3 regions of the Streptomyces lacaronensis genome follow, and region 2 is predicted to be linked to each of the others. Evidence: riboswitches for the same ligand, from Rfam matches in the RefSeq annotation. Region 2 holds a riboswitch; each other region holds the start of a gene.
What was found. A riboswitch is a leader RNA that binds a small molecule or an ion and turns the genes downstream of it on or off. The one in region 2 is predicted to bind S-adenosylmethionine.
Positions count from the first base shown of each region.

Region 1 (6,987 bases), 4.8 Mb from region 2:
CGCGACCGTCGAACTGCTGGAGCGTTCGCGCGCCTGGCAGAGCGTCTCCCGTGTGGTGCGCTCCGCGCTGCTGGACCACTGGGACGACGGCGGCTGGCGCATCCTCCAGTTCGCCGGGGTGTACGGGGGCGGCCCGGCCGCGAGGCCCGTGCTGGTGCTCTTCGCGGTGGACGCCGGGGCCAGCCTGGACACGGTGCGCGAGCCCGCCGTCCGGGTCAGCGTCATCGACGCGGACAGCGGGGCCCCGGTCATGGCCACGGCGTGAGGCCCGCCGAACGGGCACCGACGGCGGTCCGGGCGCCGCACATGTGTTCCGGGGGGAGTCCCGGCGGAACTCCCGGCGGAACGTCACCACCCCGAGTAGCCTGGACGGCACTGCCCAGGTCGAGCCGGTGGCGCGAGTAGGGGAGTGGGTATGTCCGAGAATCGGACCGCGTCCGGCTCCCGAGGGCCCCGGTCCTGGCCCTGGTGGCAGCGGCTGGAGGGCGCGTTCGACCGGTCCGCGATCGGACGCGGATGGCGCCGGGGCAGCGAATTCGAGCTGCTGCACCGCTCGATGGGCTTCGCCGCCCTGGGCTTTCTCACCCTGGTGCCCCTGCTGATCGTGGTCGCCGCGGCCGATCCGGTGAACCGGCTCGGCTTCGCCCAGTGGCTGGCCGAGGGCCTCGGGCTGACCTCGACCTCGCGGGACGAGGTGCAGCGGCTGTTCGCCCCGCCCAAGCAGGCGCTGGAGTCCACCACCGCCTTCGGCCTGGCCACGCTGGCCGTCTTCGGACTGCGCTTCGGCACGGTGCTCCAGGTCGGCTACGAGAAGGTGTGGGAGCTGCCGGCCGGCCGCTGGCACACCGTCTGGCGCCATCTGGTGTGGCTCGTGGTGCTGATCTGCTATCTGCTGCTCTCCGCCCATCTGGAGCCGGGCCTCTCCCGCGTGCTGGTGGCGGTGCTGGGCACGGTGCTGTTCTTCTGGTGGTCGCAGCGGCTGCTGCTCGGCGGGCGGATCAGCTGGGGCGCCCTGCTGCCCGGCGCGCTCGCCACCAGCGTCGGGCTGCTGGGGCTGCGGGTCTTCTCCCAGCTGGTGTTCTCCCCGCTGATCGCCTCCAGCACGGTCTCCTACGGCCCGGTCGGCACCGTCCTGGTCGTCCAGTCCTGGCTGGTCGGCGTCGGCTTCGTGGTCTTCGGCGGTGCGCTCGTCGGGCGGGTGCTGCACGAGGACTATCTGCGGATGGTGGCTTGGCGCCGCAAGCGGCGCCGCGACCGGGCCAAGGCGGCCGAACCGCCGGGGTGACGCCCCGGCCCGCGCGGTCTTTCCCGAGACGGCCACGTGGTCGGCGCGGGGTTGCCGCTGACCCCCGAAACGCCGTCGCACCGGGCCGGGGCCGCCTGGCATGCTGGCGGTGTGAACGGACCTGAGATCCACCTCAGCCTCGCCCCTGAACTGCGATTCTTCGCCGTTCCCGAGCGGCGCCGCCCCTGGACGGCGGTCGCCACCGACGGCGTCTCCACTCTCGGCCATGTGGTCGAGTCGCTGGGGGTGCCGCTCACCGAGGTGGGCAGGCTGCTGGTGAACGGCGAGGAGGCCGCCGTCTCGCATGTGCCGGGCGCGGAGGAGACCGTGGAGGTCCAGCCGGTCGTCCGCCCGCAGCGGGTGCCGGGCGCGCCGCTGCGCTTCCTGCTCGATGTGCACCTGGGCACGCTCGCGCGGCGGATGCGGCTGCTGGGCGTGGACGCCGCGTACGAGAGCGAGGACATCGGCGACCCCGAGCTGGCCGCGCGCTCCGCCGCCCAGCGCCGGGTGCTGCTCTCCCGCGACCGGGGGCTGCTGCGCCGCCGCGAGCTGTGGGCCGGGGCATATGTCTACAGCGACCGCCCCGATGAGCAACTGCGCGACGTCCTCGGCCGGTTCACCCCGGACCTGGCGCCCTGGACCCGCTGCACCGCCTGCAACGGCCCGCTGGAGGACGCCGACAAGGAGACGGTCCGGGAGGAGCTGCGGCACGGCACCCAGCGTACGTACGACGTCTTCGCACGCTGTACGGTCTGTGAGCGGGTCTACTGGCGCGGTGCCCACCACGCCCGTCTGGAGGCCATCGTGGCCGGGGCGATGGGCGAGTTCGGCGACGCGCGGACCGCGCTGTCCTGAGCGCCGGGCCGTTCGCCACGCCGCCGAGCGGCCCTAACGGCCGCAGCGGGGGCACTGGAAGTCATGTCCGCCCGCGGCGATCCCCTTGCCGCCGGCGCCGTAGGGAACCAGGACCATCTGGAGCCGTCCGCAGGCGCAGCGGCTCCAGACCACGACGCCCTCGCTGGTGGTGTGCCGGGAAACGATGGTGTGCGTATCGGTGTTCATGGCAGCAGGATGACGCCGGACGACCGTTGAGGTCCATTGCACGTTTTCCTGGTCATGTGTGCAAAATGATTTCATGATTGACCTCCGTCGGCTTCATATGCTCCGCGTGGTGCGCCAGCAGGGCACGGTCACCGCGGCCGCCGAGGCCCTGCACCTCACCCCGTCCGCGGTCTCCCACCACATGCGCGAGCTCGCGCGCGAGCTCAGGGTCCCGCTGCTGGAGCCGCACGGCCGCGGCGTCCGGCTGACCCCGGCCGGGCACCTGCTCATCGAGCACGCCGACGCGCTGCTGGCCCGGTGGGAGGAGGCGCGGGCGGAGCTGGAGTCCTACCGGGCGGGCATGACGGGACCGCTGCGCATCGCGGGCTTCACCACCGCGATCAGCGGCCTGATCGCCCCCGCGGCCGGGCGGCTGCGGCGCAGCCACCCCGACCTGCTGGTGCGGGTGCGCGAGTGCGACACCGAGGAGAGCATGGACCTGCTGGTGGCGGGCGAGGTGGATCTCGCGGTCGTGGAACCCATCGAGGGCGGGCCGCCGCCGGATGACGCGCGGTTCGAGCAGAGCCCCCTGTTGGAGGAGCCGCACATCATGCTGGTGCCGGCCGACCACCGGCTGGCGGGGGCGGTTTCGGTGCGGCTGGAGGACGCGGCGGCCGAGGACTGGATCGTCGCCGACGCGGGCACCTGCGACCACGCCCAGCGGGTGCGGATGCTGTGCGCGGCGGCCGGGTTCTCGCCGCGGATCGTGCACGCCGCCACCCACTGGTCGGCGGTCTGGTCGCTGGTCGGGAACGGGCTGGGCGTCTCGCTCATCCCGCGGCTGGCCGAGGGCCCGGCGGGCCAGGCGGTGGCGCGGGTGCCGGTGGCGGGCGAGAACATGCCGACGCGGCGGATCCTCACCTGCGTACGCCGGGGCAGCCTGCGGAACCCGCTGATCGACCTCGGGATACGGGCGCTGGAAGAGGCGGTGCGCCACCACCAGAGCCTGGACGACTGGCCCCGGACCGCCGCCTGACGGCGCACCATGACGCCCTCTCAGGACACCTGGACGTCCTCTCGGGGCCGGGGCCGGGGCCGCCTCGACGCCCTCTCAGGACACCTCGTCCTGGAGGGCCTCCGGAAGCGTGGTGTGGAAGGCCGGGTGGGCGTGCAGCCGCCGTACGTAGGCGCGCAGCCGCCCATGGCGGGAGACCCGGTCGGCCGCGTGGGCGTCCAGGAGGAGCCGGTGCTCGGTGTCCAGTTGGACCAGGGCCACCCACAGGTCCACATCGGCGGCGGTCAGCTCCTCGCCCAGGGCGTACGGCGCGGCCGTCAGCCGGCGGTCGAGCCGGCCGAGGGCGGTCAGCAGCCGCTCCAGCGCCGTCTGCCGGCACTCCGCCTCGGCTGCCGTCCCGGCCTGCCGGGCGGCGTGGATGATGTCCGCGTCGATGAGGTCGCGGAGGGCGTCGATGTCCGTTGCGAGGGCCGCCGGACGCAGCGGGGGGCGTCCGGTTCCGCTGTCGTCGCTCAGATGGCCGGCGAGGTCGCGCAGAATGTCGGGCGTGTGATTGCTGACGACGCGTCCGGTCCAGCGGTCGCACAGCGCGGGCGCGTCCACCGGTCCGCCGTAGCGGTGCCAGGTGGCCTCGTAGGCCCCGCGCAGTGCGGCGTACGCCTCGGGGGTGTCGTCCGGGAGCCCGACGAGGGTGGTGGCCACGGTGTCCCGCAGCCCGAGCAGATCGAGGGTGATGGAGACGCGCAGTGAGAGCGGACAGCTCGCGGAGAGATAGAGCCGATAGCGGTGCGGCACCGGATAGAAGCCACCGGCGAGGTCGACGCCGATGCGGCTGCGGAAGCGGTGCGGTGGCGCGGGTGGGGCGATCCGGGGGCGGGGCGAGCAGGGGTCGGGGTCGAGAAGAGCGGCGGGACCTGAACTGACCGGAAACGTCTCGGACATGGCTCTCCAGGGCAGTGACGAAAGGCCCCGGCCACCGCCGGTCGAGGGCGGCGCCGATGGCACGACGGAAGGGAAGCCCGCGCGGGGCGCCCGCCTGGACGGTGCCGGGACACACCCGACCCCCGGCGGCGCGGGACCGCGCTCGGTGACCGTGTCGGCTCGGGCCGACTCAGAGAGCTGGACTGGAGGCGCTGCAGATGCGCAGCAGATCGATGTGCAGCCGTCTGGTCAGGAGGTGGAGCCGGTGGAGCGGGGACAACGGACGGGGACACCGGCGGGCGCCGTCCCCGTGGCTGTCGGTCCTGGGCATCTCCACCGATCCCATCATCGGGGGCTCGCGAGGCAGCGAGACCGCGCTTGTCCCGTCCACGCCGACGGAACCTGGTCGTCACCCGGGGGCACCCCGTCGCGGGAGAAGGGTTGCCTGTCAACGAGCCGGGGCCGATGACCCACCTGAGCGGGGGTTCCGCACGGTGGGCGCTGACAATCGTGACCGTCCCTGACAGTGTCGTCGCGCTCCGCGAGGGCGTCAACCCATGCCGGAGCGGTCAACACCGCCCGGCGGTACGGCGGATGTACGGCGCCCCGGCGCGACCGGCTCGGCGGTGGCGCGACCGGCTCAGCGGAACGGCCGGTCCGGGCCGCCGGTGTCCCGCTCGATGAGGACCATGGCCGCGTCGTCCGCCAGCCGTCCCTCGGTGTGCCGGACCAGGGCGTGGCGCAGCCCGTCCAGGTACTCGGAGGGGGTGGCGCAGTCCAGCGTCTCCATGGTCCGGTGCAGCGGAAAGAACTCGTTGTCGTCGTTGCGGGCCTCGATCACCCCGTCGGTGTGCAGCAACACCCGGTCACCGGGCAGGAACGGAAAGGTCTCGACGCCGATCGCGGGCGGGCCGAGGAACTCCTCGAGGCCGAGCGGCGGCAGCGGGCGCGCCGGGTCCAGGGAGCGCACCTGGCGCTCGCGCATCACCAGGGGCGGCGGATGGCCGCGGTTGATCAGCTGGATCAGCGACTCGTCCGTCACCTGGGCGAGGAGCACGGTGACGAACTGCTCCTCCAGCTCCTGCGGATCCTGTAGCTGGGAGCGGTCCAGCAGCTCGTACTCGCGCGCCAGCGCGGCCGCACAGCGGTGCATCACCTCGGCGAGGTCCTGCTCGTAGTGCACCGCCTCCCGGAAGGCGCCCACGACGGCCGCGGCGGACCGCACCGCGGCCAGCCCCTTTCCCCGCACATCGCCGACGATCAGCCGCACTCCGTAGCGGGTGCACATCGCTTCGTAGAGGTCCCCGCCGATCTGCGCACCGCGCTCGGCCGCCAGATAGACGCTGGCGGTGTTCACCAGGCCCATCCGGGCGGGCAGCGGCCGCAGCACCACGTTCTGGGACACCTCGGCGATCCGGCGGATATGGGCCAGCTCGCGGTCCCGGCGCACCCGCACCGCGCTGGTCGCCACGCTCGCCACCGTCACCACCAGCAGGGCCAGCAGATTCGTGTACACCTGCGGGGTGCCCCAGGCGTCGTTGTGGATGGCGGTGATCGCGCTGACCACGCCCGCCAGCACCGCCACCCCGACGGTGCCGGCCGGCCCCATGGTCACCGCCGCCAGCGCCGGCGCCGGGGAGAGCAGGGGGCCGGTGTAGAGGGTGTGCGCGGGGGAGAGCTCGATGCTGAGTACCGCGGCCAGGACCAGGAACGGCAGACACCGTGTGATCGCGAACAGTTTCTGGCTGCGACCGCTCACCCCTGGGGCGGCGCGCATGAATCGCATAATTGGGTACTTTATCCGATGAAGGCTCCCGAACGGGGGTGCTCTCCACAACGCGCTACGGAAGCCCCGGGCGTAGCCTGACGCTATGCCCGAGCTTCCGGACGTCGAGGGGTTCCGGCGGACGCTCGCCTCCTGCGCCCAGGGCCACCGCGTCGAACGGGCGGAGGTGGCCGATGCGGGGGTGCTGCACGGGGTGACCGCGCAGCGCCTGAAGCGCGACCTCAAGGGCCGCCGCTTCGCGGCACCGCGCCGCCACGGCAAGTGGCTGATCGCCCCCACCGACGGGCCCACCGTCGTGCTCCACTTCGGTATGACCGGGCGGCTGGTCTGCGGGGCGGACTCCGAACCGGCCGGCCGGTTCCAGCGCGTCGCCTTCGATCTCGACGACGGCCACCGCCTCGGCTACGAGGACCAGCGCAAACTCAAGGGCATCTGGCTCGCCGCCACCGACGACGACATCGACCGGATCATCGGCGATCAGGGCCCGGACGCGCTCTCGCTGAGCCGGGCCGATCTGGACCGGCTGCTGGAGGGGCGGCGCGGACGCGTCAAGGCCACCCTGACCGACCAGGCCGTGATCGCCGGACTCGGCAATCTGCTCGGCGACGAGATCCTGTGGCACGCCCGGATCCATCCGCGGCGGCCGGTGAACGCGCTGACCGACGACGAGCGCCATGGGCTCCACAGCGCGCTGCGCGAGGTGCTGCGCGCCTCGGTACGGGCGGGGCGGGTGCCGGACGACCCGGACTGGCTCACCGGGCGGCGCGACGATCCGGATCCGCACTGCCCCCGCTGCGGCAATCCGCTGCGCCGCGGCCGGATCTCCGGGCGGACCAGCCTCTGGTGCCCCCACTGCCAGCGGGAGGACGCCTGACGCCCGACCGGGCCACCCGCGCCCCCGCGTCCCGCCTGCCCCTCCCGCCGTGGCCGGTGGTCAGG
Region 1 covers NZ_JBLHDK010000003.1:1,720,279-1,727,265, reverse strand. Annotated here, with positions in the region: gene ACMTAK_RS07690 (MauE/DoxX family redox-associated membrane protein) at 1-265, shown strand, start outside; gene ACMTAK_RS07685 (ribonuclease BN) at 416-1,285, shown strand; gene ACMTAK_RS07680 (Mut7-C RNAse domain-containing protein) at 1,397-2,140, shown strand; gene ACMTAK_RS07675 (hypothetical protein) at 2,174-2,347, opposite strand; gene ACMTAK_RS07670 (LysR family transcriptional regulator) at 2,421-3,362, shown strand; gene ACMTAK_RS07665 (glutathione S-transferase C-terminal domain-containing protein) at 3,438-4,283, opposite strand; SAM riboswitch class IV at 4,632-4,778, opposite strand; gene ACMTAK_RS07660 (PP2C family protein-serine/threonine phosphatase) at 4,903-6,048, opposite strand; gene ACMTAK_RS07655 (Fpg/Nei family DNA glycosylase) at 6,134-6,922, shown strand; gene ACMTAK_RS07650 (CU044_5270 family protein) at 6,983-6,987, opposite strand, start outside.
Region 1: another riboswitch for S-adenosylmethionine. It lies ahead of ACMTAK_RS07665 (glutathione S-transferase C-terminal domain-containing protein); the one in region 2 lies ahead of thrC (threonine synthase).

Region 2 (6,987 bases):
ACCGGCCGGGCACCCGGGGGCACCGGCCGGGCACCCGCGACGCGTTCACGGGCCGGGCGCCCGGGGGCGTTCAGCGGGGGGACGCTCGGGGGAAGCCCGCTGTGCCGCCGGGCCCGGTAGGGTCACCGCCATGGGCAGCGCTATGGGAAGTCACCCCGTCCCCGTACCCACCACCTCCGCCGGCCGTGAGGGCCTCGCCGCCCTCCTGGAACGGCCCGGACGCGCCATCGTCGGACTCGACTTCGACGGCACCCTCGCCGAGATCGTCCCCGACCCCGACCAGGCCCGCGCCCACCCCGGCGCCGTCCCCGCGCTCTCCCGGCTGGCCCCGCGGATCGGCTCCGTCGCGGTGATCACCGGACGCCCGGCCGAGGTCGCCGTACGGTACGGCGGGTTCGCCGGGGCCGAGGGGCTGGACGGGCTCGTCGTCCTCGGCCTCTACGGCGCCGAGCGCTGGGACGCGGGCAGCGGCGAGGTCCAGGCGCCCGAACCGCACCCCGGCGTCGCCGCCGTCCAGGCCGAACTCCCCGCCGTCATCGAGGAGCACGGCGCCTCGCGCGGCATCTGGATCGAGGACAAGGGCGGCGCCGTCGCCGTCCACACCCGCCGTGCCGAGGACCCCCAGGCCATGTTCGAGCGGCTGCGCGCGCCGCTGCACGCCCTCGCCGAGCGCCATGGGTTGATCGTCGAGCCCGGCCGCTTCGTGCTGGAGCTGCGACCGCCGGGGATGGACAAGGGCGTCGCGCTCACCGAGTACGTACGGCGGACGGGCGCGGAAGCCGTGCTCTACGCGGGCGACGACCTGGGCGACCTGGCCGCGTTCGCGGCGGTGGAGCGGCTGCGCGAGGAGGGGGTGCCGGGGGTGCTGGTGTGCAGCGGCAGCACGGAGGTGACCGAACTCGCCAAGCGGGCCGACCTGGTGGTCGACGGCCCGGCGGGCGTGGTGGGCCTGCTGTCTGCCCTGGCCGCCGCGGTCAGCGGCGAAGCCGCGTAGGGCTCGCCGGCGACAGTGGCCGCTACCCACCCGGACAGTGGCCGCTACCCAACCCGGACAGTGGCCGCTACCCACCCGAACCCGGACAGTGCCGGTCTACAGCGCCCGCAGCTGCGCCAGGAACCATGCCTGTGGCGGTAGCGCGGTCGCCGCGGCGGCGAGTCGCTTCGTGCGGTCCGCGCGCTCGCCGTCGCTCATGCGCAGGGCCTCGTGCAGCGCGCGGGCCGTGCCCTCCACGTCGTACGGGTTCACCACCAGCGCGTCCTCGCCCAGCTCGGCGTACGCGCCGGCCTCCCGGGACAGCACCAGCGCGCAGCCCCGCTCGGAGACCACCGGGACCTCCTTGGCCACCAGGTTCATCCCGTCCCGGATGGGGTTGACCAGTGCCACGTCCGCCAGCCGGTAGGCCGCGAGGGACCGGGCGAAGTCGTCCTTCACATGCAGGGCGACCGGGGTCCAGCCCTCCGTGCCGTACTCCTCGTTGATCTCGTCCGCGATCCGTCGCACCCGCTCGGTGTAGTCGCGGTAGACCGCGAGGTCCTGGCGCGAGGGGTAGGCGAAGGCGACATGCACCACGCGCTCGCGCCACTCGGGGCGGGTCTCCAGCAGCCGCCGATAGGCCAGCAGCCCGCGCACGATGTTCTTGGACAGCTCGGTACGGTCCACCCGGACGATCGACTTCCGGCCCGGCCCGATCTGCGCCCGCAGACTGCTCAGCCGTTCGTCCACATCGGCCTGGCGCGACCGCTCCCGCAGGAAGTCCGCGTCCGCGCCCAGGCCGTGGACGCCCAGCCGGGTCTCCCGGCCCTCGAAGCGGACGGCCGTCGCCATACCGCCGCCGCCACCGTCCCCGTCGCCGCCACCGTCCCGGACGATCTCCGCGCCCAGCACCGCCGCGCAGCAGTCGGCGAAGGCGGTGGCCCAGCGCTCGGTGAGGAACGCGGCGCGGTCGCCGCCGAGGATGCCGCGCAGCACGCCGCCCGCGACCTCGTCGGGCAGCAGCCGGTAGTAGTCCGGCGGGGCCCACGGGGTGTGGGAGAAGTGACCGATCCGCAGATCGGGGCGGCGCTCGCGGAGCATCGCGGGCACCAGCGCCAGGTGGTAGTCCTGCACCAGGACGACGGCCTCGTCCACCGCCTCCTGGGCGAGCGCGTCCGCGAAGGCAGCGTTATAGCTCTCGTAGGCCGCCCACTGCTCGGCGAACTCCGCGTCGAAGACCGGCTCGACCGGGGTCTGGTAGAGCAGGTGGTGGATGAACCACAACACCGAATTGGCGACACCGTTGTACGCGGCGGCGAAGACGTCCGGCGCGATGTCGAGCATCCGCACCTGCTGGCCGCCGGTGTCACCGGGGTTCAGATGGCTGTCCCCGGCCCGCCGAGCCGCCTCGCGGTCGCCCTCGCCGAGCGCCGCGCACACCCACACCCCGCCCGACTCGGGGCCGATCGCGCTGAGCCCGGAGACCAGCCCGCCACCGCCGCGCCGGGCGGTGAGCGAGCCGTCCTCGCCCAGGGTGTACGAGACCGGGCCGCGGTTGGACGCGACCAGGATCGGGGCGGTGCGCGGAACTGCCATGTCGCGAGCCTAGCCAGGCGCGGCCCCGCGCAAACGTACGTACGGTTTCTTGCCCCGTAGGTGCTATTCCGGTTCCGGCCACGTAACCGCCAACGCGCTATCCGTCCCTAACCGCCAAGGCGCTGCCCCTCCGGAGGCGCCGAGCCGCGGCCCGGCGTCACGCCGCGCGCCGCGCCGTGTACTCCGGGATCTCGATCATCGGCGGCCGCTCCTCGGTGTCCACGGCCGTGGTGCGCGGCTCGAAGCCGTTCTCGCCCCGGTCGAACTGGGTCAGCCGCGGCCGCACCAAGTGGCCCCGGGCCAGCCGCAGCTGTGCGGTTCGGTAGATCGCGGCCGCCATCCGGCCGAGCGCCTGCCCGTCCTGGTGGCGGTGTTTGCGTACCCCGATGTCCACCTGGCCGAGCGCGTCGAGCCCCACCGTGTGCAGCGCGTCGACCAGCAGCCCGAGCTCGACGCCGTAGCCGACCGGGAAGGGCAGCCGCTCCAGCAGCGAGCGGCGCGCCGCGTACTCCCCGCCCAGCGGCTGGACGAATCCGGCCAACTGGGGCCAGTGCAGATTCAGCAGCGGGCGGGCGACCAGCTCGGTGACCCGGCCGCCCTGGCCCGCCACCTCGCCGAGCGGGCGGTCGTACATGCCCTTGACCAGCTCCAGCGTGGGGTCGGTCAGCAGCGGACCGACGATCCCCGAGACAAAGCGCGGTTCGAATTCCCGTAGGTCGGCGTCGATGAAGCAGACGATGTCGCCGCTCGTGGCGAGCAGGGACCGCCACAGCACCTCGCCCTTGCCGGGCAGCGCGGGCAGCCGGGGCAGCAGCGAGTCGCGGGGGACGACGGTGGCGCCCGCCGCCGCGGCGACCTCGGCGGTGCGGTCCGTGGAATCGGAGTCCACCACCACCAGCTCGTCCACCAGCGGCGTCGCCTCGCCCATCAGCTCACGCCGGATCGTGTCGGCGATCTCGCCGACCGTGGCCTCCTCGTTCAGGGCGGGCAGGACCACGCTCACCGTCGTCGCCGCGGCCCGCTTCGCGGCCAGCAGGCGATCCAGCGGACGGTCGTCGGCAGACCAGGAGCGACGCTTCAGCCAGCGCTCCACCTCATCCAGCACCTGTGTGTCTCCCCTGCTGTGATCGCTGTGATCCATCTCGCGCATCGGACGGCTAGCTCAACCATCCGGGCCTTCGGTTACAGTCTTGAACAACGCACATGGCCGTCGTATGTCGGGGTCGACCTCGGTGTTTACCGAGGTACCGACGTATCGGCGAAGCCCGTGCCGACAAACGCCCCGGGCCCGCCCGGCGCCATACCGCTCATCCAGAGGGGCAGAGGGAACGGCCCGTTGAAGCCCCGGCAACCCTCCAGCTGATCTCGCATTCCGCAGCGAGGCTCCCAGCTCGGGAAGGTGCCAATTCCGTCTCGTGGCGAAATGCGTCGCGAGGAAGATGAGGAGAAAGGGCCTCGCCATCCATGGCTGTGCAGTCAGTAGAAAGCTCAACCACTTCCTCCGCCTCCGGTGCCTTCGGCCCCGCCGTCGCATTGTCCTGCCGGGAGTGCGGTGAGCGGTTCGAGCTGGGTCCGATCTTCGCGTGCGAGTCCTGTTTCGGGCCCCTCGAGGTCGCGTACGAGCTTCCGGCCGACGACCCGGAGGGGCTGCGCCGGCGGATCGAGGCCGGCCCGAACAGCATCTGGCGCTACGCCCCGCTGCTGCCCGTCCCGGCGGACGTGGCGGATCTGCCGAGCCTGAACCCCGGCTTCACCAAGCTGGTCAAGGCCGACCACCTCGCCCGTGAGCTCGGCGTCACCGGTGAGCTGCACATCAAGGACGACTCCGGGAACCCGACCCACTCCTTCAAGGACCGGGTCGTCGCCATCGCCGTCCAGGCCGCCCGCACCTTCGGCTTCACCACCCTCTCCTGCTCCTCCACTGGCAACCTCGCCGGTGCGGTGGGCGCCGCGGCCGCCCGCGCGGGCTTCCGCTCCTGCGTCTTCATCCCGCACGACCTGGAGGCGGGCAAGGTCGTCATGGCCGCGGTCTACGGCGGCGAGCTGGTCGGCATCGAGGGCAACTACGACGACGTCAACCGCTTCTGCAGCGAGCTGATCGGCGACCCGGCGGGCGAGGGCTGGGGCTTCGTCAACGTCAATCTGCGGCCGTACTACGGCGAGGGCTCCAAGACCCTGGCGTACGAGATCTGCGAGCAGCTCGGCTGGCGGCTGCCGGACCAGATCGTCGTCCCGATCGCCTCCGGCTCTCAGCTCACCAAGATCGACAAGGGGCTGAAGGAGCTGGTCGCGATCGGGCTGGTCGAGGACAGGCCCTACAAGATCTTCGGCGCCCAGGCCGAGGGCTGCTCCCCGGTCTCCGTCGCCTTCAAGGCGGGCCATGACGTCGTCCGGCCGCAGAAGCCGCGGACCATCGCCAAGTCGCTGGCCATCGGCAACCCCGCGGACGGCCCGTACGTCCTGGACATCGCCCGCCGTACGGGCGGCGCGGTGGAGGACGTGAACGACGAGCAGATCGTCGACGCCATCAAGCTGCTGGCCCGCACCGAGGGGATCTTCGCGGAGACCGCGGGCGGCGTGACCGTCGGCGTGACCAAGAAGCTGATCGAGGACGGTCTGCTCGACCCGTCCCTGACGACCGTCGTGCTCAACACCGGCGACGGCCTCAAGACCCTCGACGCGGTGGCCCCCACCACGGGTCCCTCCGCCATCATCCGCCCCACCCTTGACTCGTTCCGAGAGGCTGGACTCGCATGAGCGTCAACGTCCGAATCCCGACCATCCTGCGCACCTACACCGGCGGCCAGGCCGAGGTCTCCGCCGTGGGCGCGACCCTGGCCGAGGTCCTGGCGGACTTGGAGAAGAACCACGCGGGCATCTCGGCCCGCGTCCTGGACGACACCGGCAAGCTCCGCCGCTTCGTGAACGTCTACGTCAACGACGACGACGTCCGCTTCGCCGACGGCCTGGCCACGGCGACCCCGGACGGCGCCGGGATCTCGATCATCCCGGCGGTCGCGGGCGGCTGCTGACTCCGCGTCCACCCGCTCACCCCTCCTCACCTTTGGCATCGCCCCGTCCGGGGACAACCGGACGGGGCGATTCCGTCTGTGGAATCGCGATACAGTTGCCCGGATTCCCCGACGGCTCCGGGGTCGGAGCCACATATGAGAACTCGTCAAGTTGTGCGTAAAGTGTGAGCGCGAATTGTCGGGTTGGTTCCTTATGTCCGGCCCGGCTTGCCCGAACTTCACGTAATTTCTCACTTTTAACCGTTCGACCGTGCCCAGAATTCTCGTCCGATTGACCTGTTGCAGAGGGCGTTGGGACGGATACATTCAGCGGCGGTCGACGCGTTCCGGCGCACACCCCCCACATCCGGGGGGTGAGGTCTGACCCGGGTCCGCGGAGTGCGGTCCTGCGCAAGGGCCAGCAATAGGGGAGTTAGGAATGGCTCAGGGCACCGTCAAGTGGTTCAACGCGGAGAAGGGGTACGGCTTCATCGCGGTCGACGGTGGTGCGGACGTGTTCGTCCACTACAGCGCGATCCAGATGGACGGGTACCGCACCCTCGAGGAAGGCCAGCGGGTCGAGTTCGAGATCTCGCAGGGCCAGAAGGGCCCGCAGGCCGACATGGTCCGCGTGGCCGTAGGCTGACGCGCCGACGCGACGCAGCTGAAACGAACAAGTCCGTAGGGTCCGTGTCCCCAACAGGGTACGGACCCTTCGGCATGCCTGCAGGGTACGGACCCTACGGCATGCCTGGCGCCATGGCTCCCCATGCCCTACCGCCCCTTCGGGCGCTTGCGCCCACCCGTCACCCGGCCACCACCCCCCAAGGACGCCCTTCGGGCGCTTGCGCCCACCCGTCACCCGGCCACCACCCCCCAAGGACGCCCTTCGGGCGCTTGCACTCTATAGGTCCGAGTGCTAATCATTGGCGTTAGCACTCTGACGTTGAGAGTGACAGAAGGACCGGGTCGGTGAGGCCCGCCAGGCCATGCGGGGTAAGGAACCGCGCGGCAGGTAGGCCGTCCGTCGCGGGCGCCAGCGCGGTCCGGAGCAATCCACCCCGTCTCTGGGAGGACCACTTCACATGGCCAAAATCATCGCGTTCGACGAGGAGGCGCGGCGCGGCCTCGAGCGCGGGATGAACCAGCTCGCCGACGCCGTCAAGGTCACCCTCGGCCCCAAGGGCCGTAACGTCGTCCTCGAGAAGAAGTGGGGCGCCCCCACGATCACCAACGATGGTGTTTCCATCGCCAAGGAGATCGAGCTCGAGGACGCGTACGAGAAGATCGGCGCCGAGCTGGTCAAGGAGGTCGCGAAGAAGACGGACGACGTCGCCGGTGACGGCACGACGACCGCGACCGTCCTGGCCCAGGCGCTGGTCAAGGAAGGCCTCCGCAACGTCGCCG
Region 2 covers NZ_JBLHDK010000003.1:6,566,982-6,573,968, forward strand. Annotated here, with positions in the region: gene otsB (trehalose-phosphatase) at 143-994, shown strand; gene ACMTAK_RS28595 (alpha,alpha-trehalose-phosphate synthase (UDP-forming)) at 1,091-2,569, opposite strand; gene ACMTAK_RS28600 (glucosyl-3-phosphoglycerate synthase) at 2,727-3,674, opposite strand; SAM riboswitch class I at 3,874-4,015, shown strand; gene thrC (threonine synthase) at 4,034-5,326, shown strand; gene ACMTAK_RS28610 (MoaD/ThiS family protein) at 5,323-5,601, shown strand; gene ACMTAK_RS28615 (cold-shock protein) at 6,020-6,226, shown strand; gene groL (chaperonin GroEL) at 6,666-6,987, shown strand, end outside.

Region 3 (6,987 bases), 1.8 Mb from region 2:
CCAGGTGTCCACCGGCGCCCAGCCCGACTGGTACATGGGCTTCGCCGAGGGTCTGGTCCGTGTGATGCCCGGCTGGGAGATCACCGCCTGGGGTCATACGCTCGTCCTGGGCGTGTTCATCCCGATCGTGCTCTTCCCACTGGTCCTGTTCGCGATCGGGCTCTACCCGTTCATCGAGTCCTGGATCACCGGCGACAAGCGTGAGCACCACATCCTGGACCGCCCGCGCAACGCCCCGACCCGTACGGCCTTCGGTGTCGCCTGGATCACCGCGTACTTCGTGATGCTGGTCGGTGGCGGTAACGACCTGTGGGCCACCCACTTCCACCTGTCGATCAACTCGATCACGTGGTTTGTGCGGATCGCCTTCTTCGTCGGCCCGGTCCTGGCGTTCATCGCCACCAAGCGGATCTGCCTCGGCCTCCAGCGGCGCGACAAGGACAAGGTGCTGCACGGCCGTGAGACCGGCATCATCAAGCGGCTGCCGCACGGCGAGTTCATCGAGGTCCACGAGCCGCTCCCGCAGGACCAGCTGCACGCGCTCACCCAGCACGAGCAGCCCGAGCCCTACGAGATCGGCCCGGCGGTCGACGAGAACGGGGTCAAGCGGAAGATAAAGCGCTCCCAGAAGCTCCGTTCGAAGCTCTCCAAGGGCTACTACGGCGGGGACAACGTCATTCCGAAGCCGACCCGAGAGGAGTACCACGAGATCACCAGCGGCCACGGCCACCACTGATCTCCCGGTACCCCTTCAGCGACCGGTTTCTTCATACAGCGACGCCACAGACCAGGGCCCCGGCCCGGACCACACGGTCCGGCCGGGGCCCCGGCCGTGCGGCCGATAGGCTTGCGACGGGCCGCTGAAGTGCGCGGACCCCTTCCCTGCCCACCCCCACGGATCCAGGAGCGGACCATGGACGTTGTGACCCCCGCCGGAGGCGACAGCACCGCGACGGCCCGCACCTGGCCGGACGTACTGAGCTTGCTGATCGCCGGTCGTGACCTCGATGCCGACGACACCGCCTGGGCCATGGACCGGATCATGCGGGGCGAGGCCACCGACGCCCAGATCGCCGGTTTCGCGATCGCGCTGCGCGCCAAGGGCGAGACGGTCTCCGAGGTGGCCGGTCTGGTGCGGGCGATGTACGAGCACGCCCGGGTGATCGAGGTGCCCGGGGCGACCGTGGACATCGTGGGCACCGGCGGCGACCGCGCCAAGACCGTCAACATCTCCACCATGTCCGCGCTGGTCGTCGCCGGTACCGGCGCACGGGTGGTCAAGCACGGCAACCGCGCCGCGTCCTCCGCCAGCGGCGCCTCGGATGTGCTGGAGAAGCTCGGCGTCAATCTGGACATCACCCCCGAGCGGGTGGTCGAGGTCGCCGAGGAGGCCGGGATCACCTTCTGCTTCGCGGTGAAGTTCCACCCGTCGCTGCGGCATGTCGCCTCGGCCCGGCGCGAGCTGGGCGTCGCCACCCCGTTCAACCTGCTCGGCCCGCTGACCAACCCGGCGAAGGTCACCTGCCAGGCGACCGGGGTCGCCGACGCCCGTATGGCGCCCATCATCGCCGGGGTGCTGGCCGAGCGGGGCTCCTCCGCACTGGTCGTCCGGGGTGACGACGGGCTGGATGAGCTCACCGTGACCACGACCTCCCAGGTGTGGGAGGTCCGGGACGGCGCCGTGCGCCAGGAGACCTTCGACCCCCGGGACGTGGGCGTCGAGCGGGCCCCCGTGGAGGCCCTGCGGGGCGCTGACGCCTCGTACAATGCCGATGTGGCCCGCCGGCTGCTGGCGGGCGAGCGGGGCCCGGTCCGGGACGCGGTGCTGCTGAACTCGGCGGCGGCGCTGGTGGCGCTCGAGCCGGACCCGGGGGACAAGCCCCTGACGGACCGCATCGGGGCGGGTGTCGCGCGGGCCGCCGAGTCGATTGACTCGGGCGTGGCGCGCGACGTCCTGGAGCGATGGGTCCGGGCCACTCACGCCTGAGCGCTCCGCTGGGAGTGCCCTGATATGCCGTCGATCGTCAGCGGCGCGGTCGTGGTCCGGCGAACGCCGTACGGCGCCCATGGTCTGTCCGGGATGCGGACAGGGCATGGGCGCCGGCGTCTGACATGGCATACTCCTGCCCAGGTCACGAGCGACAGCGACTACGGCCCCGGCCCGCTGTCCGGCAACCCTCCGTCCGTGGCGGGGTGCCCCGGGTGATGACCAGGCCGCCAGGCAGCGAGGCCGGCGGCAAGCGCGGACCCCTCGCACTAGGGGTCCTGGTGGTCGAGGGAGTTCTTCCGTGATGCAGCGAATGCGCTAGGGCCGAGCGGCCCGTCTCTCCTCAATGTGCTCCGCGCGGTGCGGCCGTGCGTCGAGCGATTCTCCGCGCCCTTACGGCTGGCTCGCCGCCGCCGTTTCCGTGCGCGTCACGCATTCCTTCGACCCCTTCGGGAGACTTCGCCATGTCCGCGCGCCCCGCTGCCACCGCCACCCTCTCTGCTACCGCCACCGCCTCTGCCACCGCTTCCACCTCCGCCGATTCCTCCGTCGCCGCCTGTGAGCCGCTGCCCGTGCTGGGCGGCGATGTCCTGGTCCCCCTGGTCACCGGTGGCGAGGTGACCTACGCGGCGCTCGACTACGCCGCCAGCGCCCCCGCGCTGCGGCGCGTCTGGGACGACATCGCCGCGTACGCGCCGTACTACGGCAGCGTGCACCGCGGGGCGGGCTACCTCTCGCAGCTGTCCACCGACCTCTTCGAGAACAGCCGTAAGGACGTCGCCGCCTTCCTGGGCTGCCGCGAGGACGACCAGGTCGTCTTCACCCGCTCCACCACCGATTCGCTCAACCTCCTGGCCGCCGCGGCACCTCCGGGCACCGAGGTCTTCGTCTTCGAGACCGAGCACCACGCCTCGCTGCTGCCGTGGGAGCAGCGGGAGGACGTCACCGTCCGCTACCTCAGCGCCCCGCGCTCCCCGCGGCAGGCGGTGGAGACGCTGGAGAAGGCGCTCGCGGGGCGCGCCGAGGGCCCGGCGCTGGTGTGCGTGACCGGCGCGTCCAATGTGACCGGCGAGCTGTGGCCGGTGCGGGAGCTGGCCGCGGCCGCGCACGCCCACGGCGCCCGTATCGTCCTGGACGCCGCGCAGCTGGCCCCGCACCACCCCGTGGACATCGCGGAGGCGGACGTCGACTGGGTGGCCTTCTCCGGGCACAAGCTGTACGCGCCCTTCGGGGCCGGGGTGCTGGCCGGACGGGCGGACTGGCTGCGGGAGGCCCGGCCGTATCTGGCGGGCGGCGGCGCCAGCCGTAAGGTCACGCGCAGGGACGACGGCGGCGTCGACGTCGAGTGGCACACCACCGCCGCCCGGCACGAGGCGGGCTCGCCGAACGTCATCGGCGTCTACGCGATCGCGTCGGCCTGCAAGGCGCTGACCGAGGCCGGTTTCGAGGGCCTGGTCGCCCGTGAGCGGCAGCTGATCGAGAAGGTGCGGGCGGGTCTTGCCGAGGTGCCCGAGGTGCGGGTGCTCTCGCTGTTCGGCGACGACGCGCCCCGGGTCGGCGTGCTGTCGTTCGTGGTGGAGGGCTGGAACAGCTCCCACTTCGCGGCGGCGCTCTCCGCGGAGTACGGCATCGGCGTACGCGACGGGCTGTTCTGCGCCCATCCGCTGGTCCGCACCCTGCTGGACAGCGAGCCCGACGAGCCGGGCGAGTGCGGCGCGCCCGAGGCCGCGCCGGGGGAGCGGTCGCTGAACGCGATCCGCGTCAGCTTCGGGGCGGGCACCCCGGACGAGCATGTGGAGCGGTTCGTGGGCGCGGTGAAGGAACTGGTGCGCGAGGGCGCCCGGTGGAGCTACCGCACGGAGGACGGCCGCTGCGTCCCCGACCGCGGCTGAGGCCCAATGGGCCTCCGGCCCAGGAGTCCGGGGCGGCCGGGCCCTGCGGGGATTCCGGCGGGGGCTCTTTCCCCACCCCGCCCCTTCCCACAACCAGGGGCTCCGCCCCTGGACCCCGGGAGATCGACGAGTCGGCCGTCGCCGCAGTGAGCGCCTGCTGCGGTGGGCTGATCGCGGTCGGCGCGCCGACGCGGCGGATGGCCGCGCGGAGGCCCGCGTGCATCCGGATCGTCCGGCACGGGTCCAGGGGCAGGGTCCCTATTTCGCTTGCCCCCTGGGTCCCGGGGGGTGGCGGGGTGGCCGTTGCTGTCGTGAATGCCTGCACCGGCGGGCTGGTCGCGGTGGGCGCCCCGGCGGGCGTCCGGGTTGTCCGGCCGGGGTTTGGGGCGGAGCCCCGGTTTTGCTTGGGCCCTGGGGTCCGGGGGGCGACGAGCCGATCGTCCCGCGATCAGTTCACCGGGGCCAGGGTGCCGACCGCGTCGCCCTGCGACGTGGCCGGGGGCTGGGGCGGAGCCCCCACGCGGCGGAGCCGCATATCGGTGCTGCCGGGAAGGGGCGGGGAGGGGCGGGGAGGGGAGCAGCCCGCCGCAGGCGTCACGCGCCGCCAGACACCCTCTAGGGACTGTCTCCAGTTGTGATCATTGGGCTTTCAGGATGCTGCTGATCCAGATGGTCGCTGCGCGGAGATGGAGTCCGGCGAGGTAGCTCTCGGGCGTCTTGTCGTAGCGGGTCGCGATGCCTCGCCAGTCCTTCATCCTGTTGATGGCCCGCTCGACCGTGTTGCGGTCGCGGTAGAGATCGGCATTGTGGGTGACGGGCCTGCCGCCCCGGCTGCCTTTCTTCCTGCGGTTGGCGGCCTGGTCCCTCTTCTCCGGGATGACTGCCTTGATGCGGCGTTTGCGCAGATGGGCTCGGTTGGCGCGGGAGGAGTAGGCCTTATCACCGGCCACGGCAGCCGGCCGGGTGCGGGGACGGCCGACCGGCAGACGGACCCGTACCTTGCTCAGAACCGGGATGAACTGCGGGCTGTCGGCGGCCTGTCCGGCGGTCAGAAGGAGCGCCATCGGCCGGCACCGCCGGTCGGCAGCCAGGTGGATCTTGCTGGTCAGCCCGCCGCGCGACCGTCCGAGCAGGGCGGCCTTCAGCCGGGCCCGCCGTCGCAAGCGGATGCGCCGGCGTTCGGCCCGGACCGGATCGCTTTCGCCGTCCTGCCCGCCTTGTCCCTGCGATGCTCCCCCTTTTGCGAGGCTGCCTCCTCGAGTGCGGCCAGAGTCTGTTCGCTGACCCGCATGCCGGCGGCGTCGTGATGGGCCCGCGCGGTGGTGGAGTCCACGCTGACCAGGGACATGTCGATCTCGTCCCTGCGGGCGGCCTCGGCGATCGCTTCGTCCAGCAGGGTCTGGAAGACGCCCGCGTCCCGCCATCGCATGAAGCGGTTGTAGACGGTCTGCCAGGCGCCGAACCGCTCGGGCATCTCTCTCCACTGGCTGCCGGTGCGGAACCGCCAGATCACCCCCTCGAACTGCTCACGCAGCCGCTCGGGGTACGGGCCGAACCTGCCGACCGGCAGGAACGGCTCGATGAACTCCCACTCAAGGTCGGTGAGTTGCGCACGCGTCACAGCACAGTCTTATCGGACCGGCCCCCACCCCGGGGCTTGATCACAACCGGAGACAGTCCCTAGCCGTCCAGGCCGATCGCGAACGCCGCCTCCAAGTCGTGCTGCGAGTACGTCCGGAAGGCGATGTGGGTCTCGGTCGAGGCGACCCCCGGCAGCTTGCTGATCTGGCCCGTGATGATGTCCGCGAGATCGTCGTGCCGGGCCACCCGAACCATCGCGATCAAATCGTGCGCGCCGGTGACCGAGTAGACCTCGCTCACACCCTCCAGCGCGGCGATCTTCTCGGCGGTCTCCGGGATCTGGTCCACGTTGGTCTTGATGAGCACGATCGAAGTGATCACGGCTGGCTTTCTCCCTCACTGGGCCTGGCTGCGCCGCCCACTCTAGCCGTCCGCCCGAACCGGGCCCACGCGTAGAGAAAGCCGAGCGTGAAGCCCACGAGATGGGCGAGATAGGCGACGCCGGGGCGGTCGTCGGCCTGCCGGGCGGCCAGCCACTGGAGGGCCACCCAGAAGATCAGCACCGCCCAGGCCGGAAAGCGCAGCGGGAGGAAGAGCAGGAACGGGAAGAGGCTGGTCACCCGGGCCCGGGGAAACAGCCACAGAAAGGCGCCGAGCACCCCGGAGATGGCCCCGGAGGCGCCCACCAGGGACTGGGCCGAGTCGGCGTGCGCGGCGGCGTACCCGAGCAGCGCCAGATAGCCCGTGGCGAGGTAGAAGACGGCGAACTGGAAACGGCCCATCCGCTCCTCGGTCATCGCGCCGAAGACATAGAGGAACAGCATGTTGCCGAGCAGATGCAGCCAGTTGCCGTGCACGAAGAGCGCGGTCAGCGGGGCGAGCGGCTGATCGGGGTCGCCGCTCCACAGGGCGCTGGGCACCACCCCCCAGCGCTCGAAGTACGTGGACTGGGCCTCCACCAGCCGCCCGCCCGAGCCATAGCCGGGGTTGAGCCCCGAGGCCGGTCCGAGGACGAAGATCAGGCAGCAGCTGACGATCAGGCCGTACGTCATCCAGGGGCGGCCGGGCCCCGCCATCCAGGGGCGGTGGCGCCCCGACGACGTCTCGATCATGGGCAGATCATTCCGTACCGGGCACAACCTCCACAGAGCGCCTCGCCGCGCTCCGCCGGGTCGTGGGGGCGGACCGGGCCCGGCACGGGCCAGGGCTCAGGCCGTAGGGTTACAGGACGCCGCCGACGAGCCGAGAAGCGAGGACCCGCAACCATGGCCGTGCCCCTGCCGACCACCCAGACCCGCTGGCGTTGCACACTGTGCGGCAATCTCACCCGGTTCGATGTGACCCGCTCGACCAGAGCCGTGGAGTATGTGCATCTCGACTTGGCGGGGGAACCCAGAGTCGAGGAACGCGAGGTGCTCAGTGAGACCATTGAGTCAGTGCGTTGTCGCTGGTGCAACGCGGTCGACCAGGTCGAACTCGTGGAGCGTCCGAACACCGGCCAGAGCGCCTGAGAACGGAGCGGTGACA
Region 3 covers NZ_JBLHDK010000003.1:8,371,335-8,378,321, forward strand. Annotated here, with positions in the region: gene qcrB (cytochrome bc1 complex cytochrome b subunit) at 1-736, shown strand, start outside; gene trpD (anthranilate phosphoribosyltransferase) at 914-1,987, shown strand; SAM riboswitch class IV at 2,131-2,249, shown strand; gene ACMTAK_RS35975 (aminotransferase class V-fold PLP-dependent enzyme) at 2,452-3,879, shown strand; partial or broken gene ACMTAK_RS35980 (IS5 family transposase) at 4,518-5,500, opposite strand; gene ACMTAK_RS35985 (Lrp/AsnC ligand binding domain-containing protein) at 5,560-5,841, opposite strand; gene ACMTAK_RS35990 (rhomboid family intramembrane serine protease) at 5,838-6,572, opposite strand; gene ACMTAK_RS35995 (hypothetical protein) at 6,726-6,971, shown strand.
Region 3: another riboswitch for S-adenosylmethionine. It lies ahead of ACMTAK_RS35975 (aminotransferase class V-fold PLP-dependent enzyme); the one in region 2 lies ahead of thrC (threonine synthase).